Regions from separate parts of the Streptomyces sp. NPDC044061 genome, predicted to be linked through region 3. Evidence: riboswitches for the same ligand, from Rfam matches in the RefSeq annotation. Region 3 holds a riboswitch; each other region holds the start of a gene.
What was found. Region 3 has a riboswitch for cobalamin ahead of AC07CM_RS31445 (CbtB domain-containing protein). Riboswitches for the same ligand answer to the same signal wherever they lie in the genome.
Positions count from the first base shown of each region.

Region 1: another riboswitch for cobalamin. It lies ahead of AC07CM_RS21400 (cobalamin biosynthesis protein); the one in region 3 lies ahead of AC07CM_RS31445 (CbtB domain-containing protein).
Region 2: another riboswitch for cobalamin. It lies ahead of AC07CM_RS11895 (ribonucleoside-diphosphate reductase subunit alpha); the one in region 3 lies ahead of AC07CM_RS31445 (CbtB domain-containing protein).

Region 1 is NZ_JBWKFL010000012.1:237,322-240,520, reverse strand. Features, by position in the region: gene AC07CM_RS21410 (inorganic phosphate transporter) at 77-1,333, shown strand; gene AC07CM_RS21405 (hypothetical protein) at 1,368-1,595, shown strand; cobalamin riboswitch at 1,714-1,854, shown strand; gene AC07CM_RS21400 (cobalamin biosynthesis protein) at 1,955-2,899, shown strand; gene AC07CM_RS21395 (cobyric acid synthase) at 2,896-3,199, shown strand, end outside.
Region 2 is NZ_JBWKFL010000006.1:99,979-103,177, forward strand. Features, by position in the region: gene mctP (monocarboxylate uptake permease MctP) at 1-1,249, shown strand, start outside; cobalamin riboswitch at 1,456-1,583, shown strand; gene AC07CM_RS11895 (ribonucleoside-diphosphate reductase subunit alpha) at 1,710-3,199, shown strand, end outside.
Region 3 is NZ_JBWKFL010000022.1:33,462-36,660, forward strand. Features, by position in the region: gene AC07CM_RS31435 (hypothetical protein) at 62-493, shown strand; gene AC07CM_RS31440 (histidine phosphatase family protein) at 517-1,098, opposite strand; cobalamin riboswitch at 1,193-1,349, shown strand; gene AC07CM_RS31445 (CbtB domain-containing protein) at 1,385-1,606, shown strand; gene AC07CM_RS31450 (CbtA family protein) at 1,632-2,405, shown strand; gene AC07CM_RS31455 (alpha/beta hydrolase family protein) at 2,514-3,199, opposite strand, start outside.

The sequences.
Region 1 (3,199 bases), on a different contig from region 3:
TGCCCCAGTTCACCTTCCGTTCACCCAGGTTGCCTACGGTCCAACAGCCAACGACCTCGAAAGATTGCCTGGGTAAATGGAAAACTTCTCGCTGATCCTCGCGATTGTGGTGGTAACCGCACTCGCGTTCGATTTCACGAACGGTTTTCACGACACCGCCAACGCGATGGCCACGACCATCTCGACCGGTGCGCTCAAGCCCAAGGTCGCGGTGGTCATGTCCGCCGCCCTCAACCTTGTAGGCGCTTTCCTCTCCGTGGAGGTCGCCAACACGATCTCCAAGGGTCTCGTCGATGAGAACGGCATCCGTCCCGAGGTCATCTTCGCCGCCCTGGTGGGCGCGATCCTCTGGAACCTGATGACCTGGCTGGCGGGACTGCCCTCCAGCTCCTCGCACGCCCTGATGGGCGGCCTGATCGGCGCCACCGTCGCCTCCGCCGGCTTCGGCGCCGTCCACGGTGACGTCCTGGTCACCAAGGTCCTGCTCCCGGCGGTCGCGGCCCCGGTCGTGGCCGGCATGGCGACCGTGTTCGCCACCCGCTTCTCCTACGGCATCGGCGGCAAGGCCGACGGCGAGGCCACCCGCAAGGGCTACCGGGCCGGCCAGATCGCCTCTGCCGGTCTGGTCTCCCTCGCGCACGGCACCAACGACGCGCAGAAGACGATGGGCATCATCACCCTCGCGCTGATCGCGGGCGGCGCCATCGCCCCGGGCTCCAACCCTCCCACCTGGGTGATCCTCTCCGCGGGCCTGGCCATCGCGCTCGGCACCTACATCGGCGGCTGGCGCATCATCCGCACCATGGGCAAGGGCCTGACCGACCTGGAGCCGCGTCAGGGCTTCGCCGCCCAGACCAGCGCCGCCACGGCCATCCTGGCCTCCTCCCACCTCGGCTTCTCCCTCTCCACCACCCACGTGGTCTCCGGCTCGGTGATGGGTGCGGGCCTGGGCCGCAAGGGCGGTGTGGTCCGCTGGTCCACCGCGACCCGCATGTTCGTCGCCTGGGCGCTCACCCTCCCGGCCGCCGCGCTGGTCGGCGCGCTCGCCGAGTCCGTCACGGACCTGGGCGACTGGGGCACCGCGGTCGTCGCCGTCTTCCTGGTCGGCGCCAGCGCCGCGATCTGGAAGCTGTCCCGCCGCGAGGTCGTCGACCACACCAACGTCAACACCGGCGACGGGACCGAGGAGCCGGCCGGTGTGGTGACCACCGCCATCGCCGCGGTGACCCCGCCGCCCACGGGCACGGTCACCGAGGGCCTGACGGCCACGATCCCGGCTCCGGCCGCGACCGACCCCGCGACCCCGGCGGTTCCGCCGGCGGCGACGGTCTGACCCCGAGCACCCGGTAACTGAAGGAAGCATCCCCATGAAGATCGACTGGGCGGCTCTCGGCTCCGTCTTCGGCGTCAGCCTCGCGTTCACGGTGGGCCTGGTGGCCCTGTTCACCCTCGGCGTCAACGGTCTGTCGCGGCGCGAGAAGGCCGCCGCGCAGGGCAACTCGGCGGCGCTCGCGGTCACCGGTGCGTACCTGTGCTTCGCGGCGTGCGCGGCCGCGGTGGCCTACGGCATCTACCTGATCGTGGCCAAGCCCTGACCCACCGTCCGAAAGGCTCCCCACCGGTGTGATCCGGTGGGGAGCCTTTCGCATGCCCGGACTTCACCGGTGTGGGTCTCAGCACACTCTCCCCGCGCAGGTCAAAGGCAAGTTGACGGCCCTTCCGGGCGCGTGGTGGACTGCCCGGGCCAAGTACGGCGGCAGGAGAGGAAGCCGGTGCGAATCCGGCGCGGTCCCGCCACTGTCACCGGGGAAGGAATCCCGGGAGCCAGGAACTCTCACCGCCGGTCTCGTCGAACCAGGGCGCGGACACCCTGAGTGAGGACATATCGCCATGCGCGGCTGCCGATCGAGGTTCAGTAACCGGGCCCTGCCTGCCCCCACGGCCGGCTGACCCGATGGGTGCCGATCGCACTTACGCGTACGGCGCCGCCGCCGGCCTTCTCGGCGACCTGCTCCTCGGCGATCCACGCCGTGGGCATCCGGTCGCCGCGTTCGGGCGGGCCGCCGGGGCCGTGGAACGCGTGCTGTGGCGCGACCACCGCGGGTGGGGGGCGCTGCACACCGGCGTGTGCGCCGGAGGCGCCGTCGCGCTCGGGGCTCTCGCCGAGCGGGCCGTACGCCGCTCTCCCACCGCCACCGTCGCGTTGACCGCCGCCGCCACCTGGGCCGTGGTCGGGGGCACTTCGCTCGCCCGGGAGGCCCGGACCGTCGGACGCGCCCTGCAGGCCGGCGACGTGCAGACCGCCCGCGCGCGGCTGCCGCATCTGTGCGGCCGCGACCCGCAGGCGCTGGACGCCGACGGTATCGCCCGGGCCGTGGTCGAGTCGGTCGCCGAGAACACCTCCGACGCCGTCGTGGGCGCTCTGGTGTGGGGCGGCGTGGGCGGGGTCCCCGGGCTGCTCGGGTTCCGGGCCGTCAACACCCTGGACGCGATGGTGGGGCACAAGTCGCCCCGCTTCCGCCGCTACGGCTGGGCCTCCGCGCGCCTCGACGACGTCGCCGGGTGGCCGGGGGCGCGGTTGACCGCCGTGCTCGCCGCGGCGGCCGGACCCGATCCCCGTGGCGCCCTGCGCGCCTGGAAGACCGACGCGCACCGGCATCCGAGCCCCAACGCCGGGCCCGTGGAAGCCTCGTTCGCGGGTGCCCTCGGGGTGCGGCTGGGCGGGACGCTCTCCTACGGCGGCCGCGTCGAACACCGGCCCGTCCTCAACGGGGACACCGGGCGGGCCGTCCAGGTCACCGACATCGACCGGGCCGTACGGCTCTCCCGCCGCGTCGGCCTGCTCGCGCTCGGCGTCACGGTCGCCGCGCGCCGACTCGTGAAGGGACGTGCGAAGTGAACGGTGGTCTCCTCGTCGCCGGCACCACCTCCGACGCCGGCAAGAGCGTCGTGACGGCCGGGATCTGCCGGTGGCTGGTGCGCCAGGGCGTCAAGGTGGCGCCCTTCAAGGCGCAGAACATGTCCCTCAACTCGTTCGTCACGCGGGAGGGCGCGGAGATCGGGCGGGCGCAGGCGATGCAGGCCCAGGCCTGCCGGGTCGAGCCGACCGCGCTGATGAACCCCGTGCTGCTCAAGCCGGGCGGCGAGCAGAGCAGCCAGGTGGTGCTGCTGGGGCGGCCGGTGGGCGAGTTGAGCGCGC
Region 2 (3,199 bases), on a different contig from region 3:
CCTGTCGCTGGCCGTGGCGCTCACCGGCATCCTCGCGACGATGCCGTACATCGCGCTCCAGCTCGTCGGCATCCAGGCGGTGCTGGACGTGATGGGCGTCGGCGGCGGCGAGAACACCAACTGGTTCGTGAAGGACCTGCCGCTGCTCATCGCCTTCGGCGTGCTGGCCGCGTACACGTACTCGTCGGGTCTGCGCGCCCCCGCCCTGATCGCGTTCGTGAAGGACACGCTGATCTACATCGTCATCGCGGTGGCGATCATCTACATCCCGATCAAGCTGGGCGGGTTCGATGACGTCTTCGCCAAGGCGGGTGACGCGTTCAGCCAGGTCAACCCGGCCACCGGCAAGCCGCGCGGCGCGCTCGCCCCGCCGGAGGCCGGCCAGTGGACCTACGCCACCCTGGCGCTCGGCTCCGCCCTCGCCCTGTTCATGTACCCGCACTCGATCACCGCGACGCTGTCGTCCAAGAGCCGTGAGGTGATCCGCCGCAACACCACGCTCCTGCCGCTGTACTCGCTGATGCTGGGCCTGCTCGCGCTGCTCGGCTTCATGGCGATCGCGGCCGGAGTGAAGGTGACCAACGGGCAGTTGGCGATTCCGCAGCTGTTCGAGAACATGTTCCCGGACTGGTTCGCGGGTGTGGCCTTCGCGGCGATCGGGATCGGCGCCCTGGTGCCCGCGGCCATCATGTCCATCGCGGCGGCCAACCTCTTCACGCGCAACATCTACAAGGACTTCATCAAGCCGGACGCGACGCCCCAGCAGGAGACCCGGGTGTCCAAGATCGTGTCGCTGCTGGTGAAGGTGGGCGCGCTGGTCTTCGTCCTGACGATGGACAAGACCGTGGCCATCAACTTCCAGCTGCTGGGCGGCATCTGGATCCTGCAGACCTTCCCGGCCCTGGTCGGCGGCCTGTTCACCCGCTGGTTCCACCGCTGGGCGCTGCTCGCCGGCTGGGCGGTCGGCATGGTGTACGGCACGTTCGCCGCGTACGGGGTGGCCTCGCCGACCCAGAAGCACTTCGGCGGCTCGGCGAAGGAGATCCCGGGCATCGGGGAGATCGGCTACATCGGCCTCACGGCCTTCGTCCTCAACGTCGCCGTCACGGTGGTCCTCACCTTCGTCCTGAAGGCCCTGAAGGCCCCGGAGGGCATCGACGAGACCAACCCGGGCGACTACACGGCCGACGCCGGCGACGCGGGCGTCCAGGTGGAGCTTCCGCCCGCCACCGCGGGAAGCGCCCACTAGCGCTCCCCCACAGGCGCGGGGAACCGCGCCCAGACAGCACGACGAACCCGCAGCGGGCCGCCGAGACCGAGCAGCACGGCGGCCCGCTCTTCGTGTGCGCGTGCGCACGGGGCCACCCGGCGGACATCACTCTCCTCATCCGGGAGTTGACCCTCCGAAGCGGCGGCGACACAACATCTGGGGGTGACACCACGACCCGGCACTAGATGTATGCTCATCCTCGCTGTCGCCGCAGGGGAATCCGGTGCGAATCCGGAACTGTCCCGCAACGGTGTACTTGCGTGCATCCGCACGCCTGTTCAGTCCGAGGACCTGTCGCCAGCACGCGCCCGGCCGTCCGGCTCGGGTGCTCATCGACGTCCGGGCCTCGTGGAGTGGGCCGGTGGACGCGACGCCGTGCGCGCTCGTGCTGCCCCCTGCCCTCCGCAAGGCCCCCGTGCCGAGCGAGGGAGAGCCCCACGTGACCATCGCGCCAGCCGATCCGGCTTCAGTCGGCGACCTGAAGACCGACGGTCCCGGTACCGCGCTGCTGCGGACCCTGACCGAGCTGACCGCCGACCTCCCCGACGCCGACCCCGGCCGGGTCGCCGCGGCCGCGCTGCGCGGCCGGTCCGCACGGGCTGACGAGGCGGAGTTGCGCGAGCTGGCCACGGAGGCGGCCGCCGGACTCATCTCCGAGGACCCCGCCTACTCCCGGCTGGCCGCCCGGCTGCTGACCGTCTCCATCAGGGCCGAGGCCGCCTCCCAGGGCGTCACCTCCTTCACCGGGTCCGTCGCCGTGGGCCACCGCGAGGGCCTGGTCGCCGACCGCACCGCGGAGTTCGTGCGGCTGCACGCCGAGCGGCTGGACTCGCTGATCGACACGGCGGCCGACGACCGCTTCGGCTACTTCGGCCTGCGCACCCTGCACAGCCGCTACCTGCTCCGGCACCCCATCACCCGGCAGGTGATCGAGACGCCCCAGCACTTCATGCTGCGGGTCGCCGCGGGCCTCGCCGAGGACGACACCGCCCGCTCCGTGGACGAGGTCGCGGCGCTCTACGGGCTCATGAGCCGCCTCGACTATCTGCCCTCCTCCCCCACGCTCTTCAACTCCGGCACCCGGCACCCGCAGATGTCGTCCTGCTACCTCCTCGACTCCCCGCTGGACGAGCTGGACTCCATCTACGACCGCTACCACCAGGTCGCCCGCCTCTCCAAGCACGCCGGCGGCATCGGTCTGTCGTACTCCCGCATCCGCAGCCGGGGTTCGCTGATCCGCGGCACCAACGGGCACTCCAACGGCATCGTCCCGTTCCTGAAGACCCTGGACGCCTCGGTGGCGGCCGTGAACCAGGGCGGCCGGCGCAAGGGCGCGGCCGCGGTGTACCTGGAGACCTGGCACTCCGACATCGAGGAGTTCCTGGAGCTGCGGGACAACACCGGTGAGGACGCCCGCCGTACGCACAACCTGAACCTCGCGCACTGGATCCCGGACGAGTTCATGCGCCGGGTCAACGCCGACGAGCAGTGGTCGCTGTTCTCCCCGGCGGACGTGCCGGAGCTGGTGGACCTGTGGGGCGAGGAGTTCGACGCGGCCTACCGCAAGGCGGAGGCGAACGGGCTCGCCAGGAAGACGATCCCGGCCCGCGACCTGTACGGCCGCATGATGCGCACCCTCGCGCAGACCGGCAACGGCTGGATGACCTTCAAGGACGCCGCCAACCGCACGGCCAACCAGACGGCGACCGCGGGCCACGTCGTGCACTCCTCCAACCTCTGCACGGAGATCCTGGAGGTCACGGACGACGGGGAAACGGCGGTCTGCAACCTGGGCTCGGTCAACCTCGGCGCCTTCGTGACGAACGGCGATCTCGACTGGGACCGCCTCGACGAGACGGTCCGCACGGCCGTCACCTTCCTCGACCGCGTGGTCGACATCAACTTCTACCCGACCGAGCAGGCGGGCCG
Region 3 (3,199 bases):
CACTTCGCCCCCACTTCGCTCCGCCCTTGCAGTCTCCGCAATCCGAACCCTGGAGAACGACATGGACATCGCCGCTCTTGTCGCCTGGGTGGTCACCGCCCTCGGCGGATTCGTCCTCCTCGCCCGCTGGATCTCCCGCGGCGGGCTGCGGCAGCAGCAGACCGGTACGACCCGCTTCCCGGCGCCCCTCGTCTTCGGTCACTTCCTGCTCGCGGCGGCCGGACTGGTGGTCTGGATCGTCTACCTGGCCGCCGACCGGTCAGCGCTGGCGTGGACGTCCTTCGTCGTCCTCGTCTTCGTCGCCCTGCTCGGCTTCGCGATGTTCGCCCGCTGGGTGCCCGTGTACCGGACCGCCGCCCCGGGCACTGCGGGGGAGGAGACCACGCCCGCGGAACGGCACCTGCCCGTTCCCGTGGTGGCCGTGCACGGCATCCTGGGCGCCGCGACGCTGGTGCTGGTGCTCCTGGCGACGCTGGGAGTGGGCGGCAGCTGAGGCGGAGCGACGCCACCGGGTGCTCAGCCGTCGCCGGCCCGGTCGAGCGGTCTGCCGAGTGCCAGGTTCCAACGGCCGGCGCGGCCGCTGAACTCGACCGCGCCCAGCGGCGGTACGTCGATCCGCCAGAAGGCCGACTCCGGTGCTCCCAGCACCTGGACGGTCGCGGCTCGTACGACGTCCGGTTCGACCACCGCGACAGTCCGGCCGGAGAACCGCCCAGCCTGGTCGAGCCAGTCCGCGATCCGTCTGCCCAACTCCCGTACCGACTCGCCGCCGTGCGGAGCAGCCGCCGGGTCGGCCAGCCACACGGCTACGGCCTCCGGTTCGGCGGCGCTCACCTCGGCGAGCGTCCGGCCCCGCCAGCGGCCCACGTCCAGGCCCGCCAGTTCGGGTGCTTCGCCGGCGTCGAGACCCAGCGCCGAAGCGGTCTGCCGGCAGCGTACGGTGGGGGCGACGAGCGCTCGCCCGGCCCGTGGGAGAAGCGGCGCCGCCGAACGGGCCCGGGCCGTACCACCCTCGTCAAGGGAACACCCGTCGTCGAAACGGGCCTTGCGCAGGGCCACGTTCATGGCTGGTGAGATCAAGATCACTCGACTGGTCACGAACTCGCTCTCATGGTCTACAGCCCTGCAACGACAGGGAATTCACAGTGAACGGCGGCCCGAGGGGCGCTCGTGAGCGCCCCGTGCGCCCTTGGCCGCGCCTCCGCTTCGCGGTACGTTCTCGGCGAAATAGACGACGGAACGCGGAAGCCGGTGGGAATCCGGCACGGTCGCGCCACTGTATGCCCCGTTCACACCGCTCGCGGTGTGGGCAGGGAAAGTCAGACCCGCTCCGTTGTCCTGTGCACCACCGAGACGGGACGCGAGTTCCCCAGGAGGTTCTGCCATGGCGCAGTCCGTCGCTCAGCCGACCACCGCCCCCACCGCCATCCCAGCCAAGCTGCCGATCAGCGCGATCGCCCCCTGGGCGGTCTTCTTCGGCATCCTGATGCTTGTCCTGCTCTACTTCGTCGGCGCCGAGCAGGGCGCCACGTCCGTGATGTCCGGCGAGGACGTCCACGAGTGGGTGCACGACGCCCGACACCTGCTCGGCTTCCCCTGCCACTGACAGGGCAGGGAAGCAAGGTCCGACCATGAACTCGGCAACCGTCCGCCATCTCCTGGTGCGTGGCATGCTCGCGGGACTCGCCGCGGGTGTGCTCGCCCTCGTCGTCGCCTACTTCCTCGGCGAGCCGCGCGTCGACTCGGCCATCGCCTACGAAGAGGCGCACTCCCATGAACACGGCATGGAAGCCGTGAGCCGCACGATGCAGTCCACCGGTGGCCTGACCACCGGCGTCCTCGTCTACGGGGTCGCGTTCGGCGGCATCGCCGCCCTCGCGTACTGCTTCGCGCTGGGCCGGATCGGCCGCTTCGGGCCGCGCGCGAGCGCGCTGCTCCTGGCGACCGCCGGCCTGATCACGGTGTATGTCGTGCCGTTCCTGAAGTACCCGGCCAACCCGCCGTCCGTCGGCGAACCCGACACCATCGGCAGGCGCACCACCCTGTACTTCCTGATGATGCTGCTCAGCGTGCTCCTGGCGATCGCCACCGTGATCCTCGGCAAGCGCCTCGCACCGCGCCTGGGCAACTGGAACGCAACGGTGGCCGCGGGGGCGTTCTTCGTCCTGGCCATCGGGTTGGCGTACGCGTTCCTGCCGGCCGTCAACGAGGTCCCGAAGGACTTCTCGGCCACCCTGCTCTGGCAGTTCCGCCTGGCGGCCCTCGCCATCCAGCTGACCCTGTGGACCGCCTTCGGGCTCGTCTTCGGGCTGCTGGCGGAGCGGGTCCTCAACCCGAAGAACGTCCGACAGCCGGCCGCGCGGCCGGCGAGCGCCGGGACGGAAGCGACACCGGCTCCCCGCTGACGACGCACACGGCCCGGCCGTGACCGTATCGGCGACGCCGTCGCATGGTCGCGGCACGCGCCGATCGGAACGATTCCGATCGGCGCAGCCGCACTGCGAGTTGAGGTGTCAGCAGAGGTGGCGGGCGAAGAACCGCAGCGTGCTGTCCAGTTCGAACGACGGGACGTCTCCGTGCTTGCCGGGGTTGGCGTGCAGCGTCTTCTCGGCCGAGGCGAAGGCGTCGAACAGCGCCAGGCTGTGGGCCCTCGGCACCCGCTCGTCGTCCCACTGCACCAGGAACTCCACCGGGACGGTGATCCGCGCGGCGGCCTCGGCCGCTGCCAGTGCCCCGCCCAGGCCCAACACCGCCGCGCGGACCCGGGGTTCGGCGGCGACGAACGGAACGCCGAGTCCACAACCCAACGACACACCCCAATAGCCCACCGGGCCAGTGCCGACGTGGTCCAGTTCCTGGACCGCGTCCAGGACCGCCCGCCATTCCGACACGGTCTGGCGAGCCACGAGCGCCTGGAAACCGGCGATCAGCGGAGCCAGTTCCTCTCCGGCCTCCACGCGAGCGTGATTCTCGGTCGCGATCCGGTCGTACTCCTCGTCCTTGGGCCGGTCGCCATGGCCAGGCACGTCGACCGCGGCGACCGCGAAACCGCACTCGCTCACGAGGCGGCGCGCACGGGCCATCATCTCGGGGTCCTTCTTGTGCCGGCCGCCGCCGTGGCCCATCAGGATCAGGGGGCGAGTACCGGCGGCGCCTTCCGGCGTCCACAGCACGCCGGGAATCTCACCGAGGACGAAGA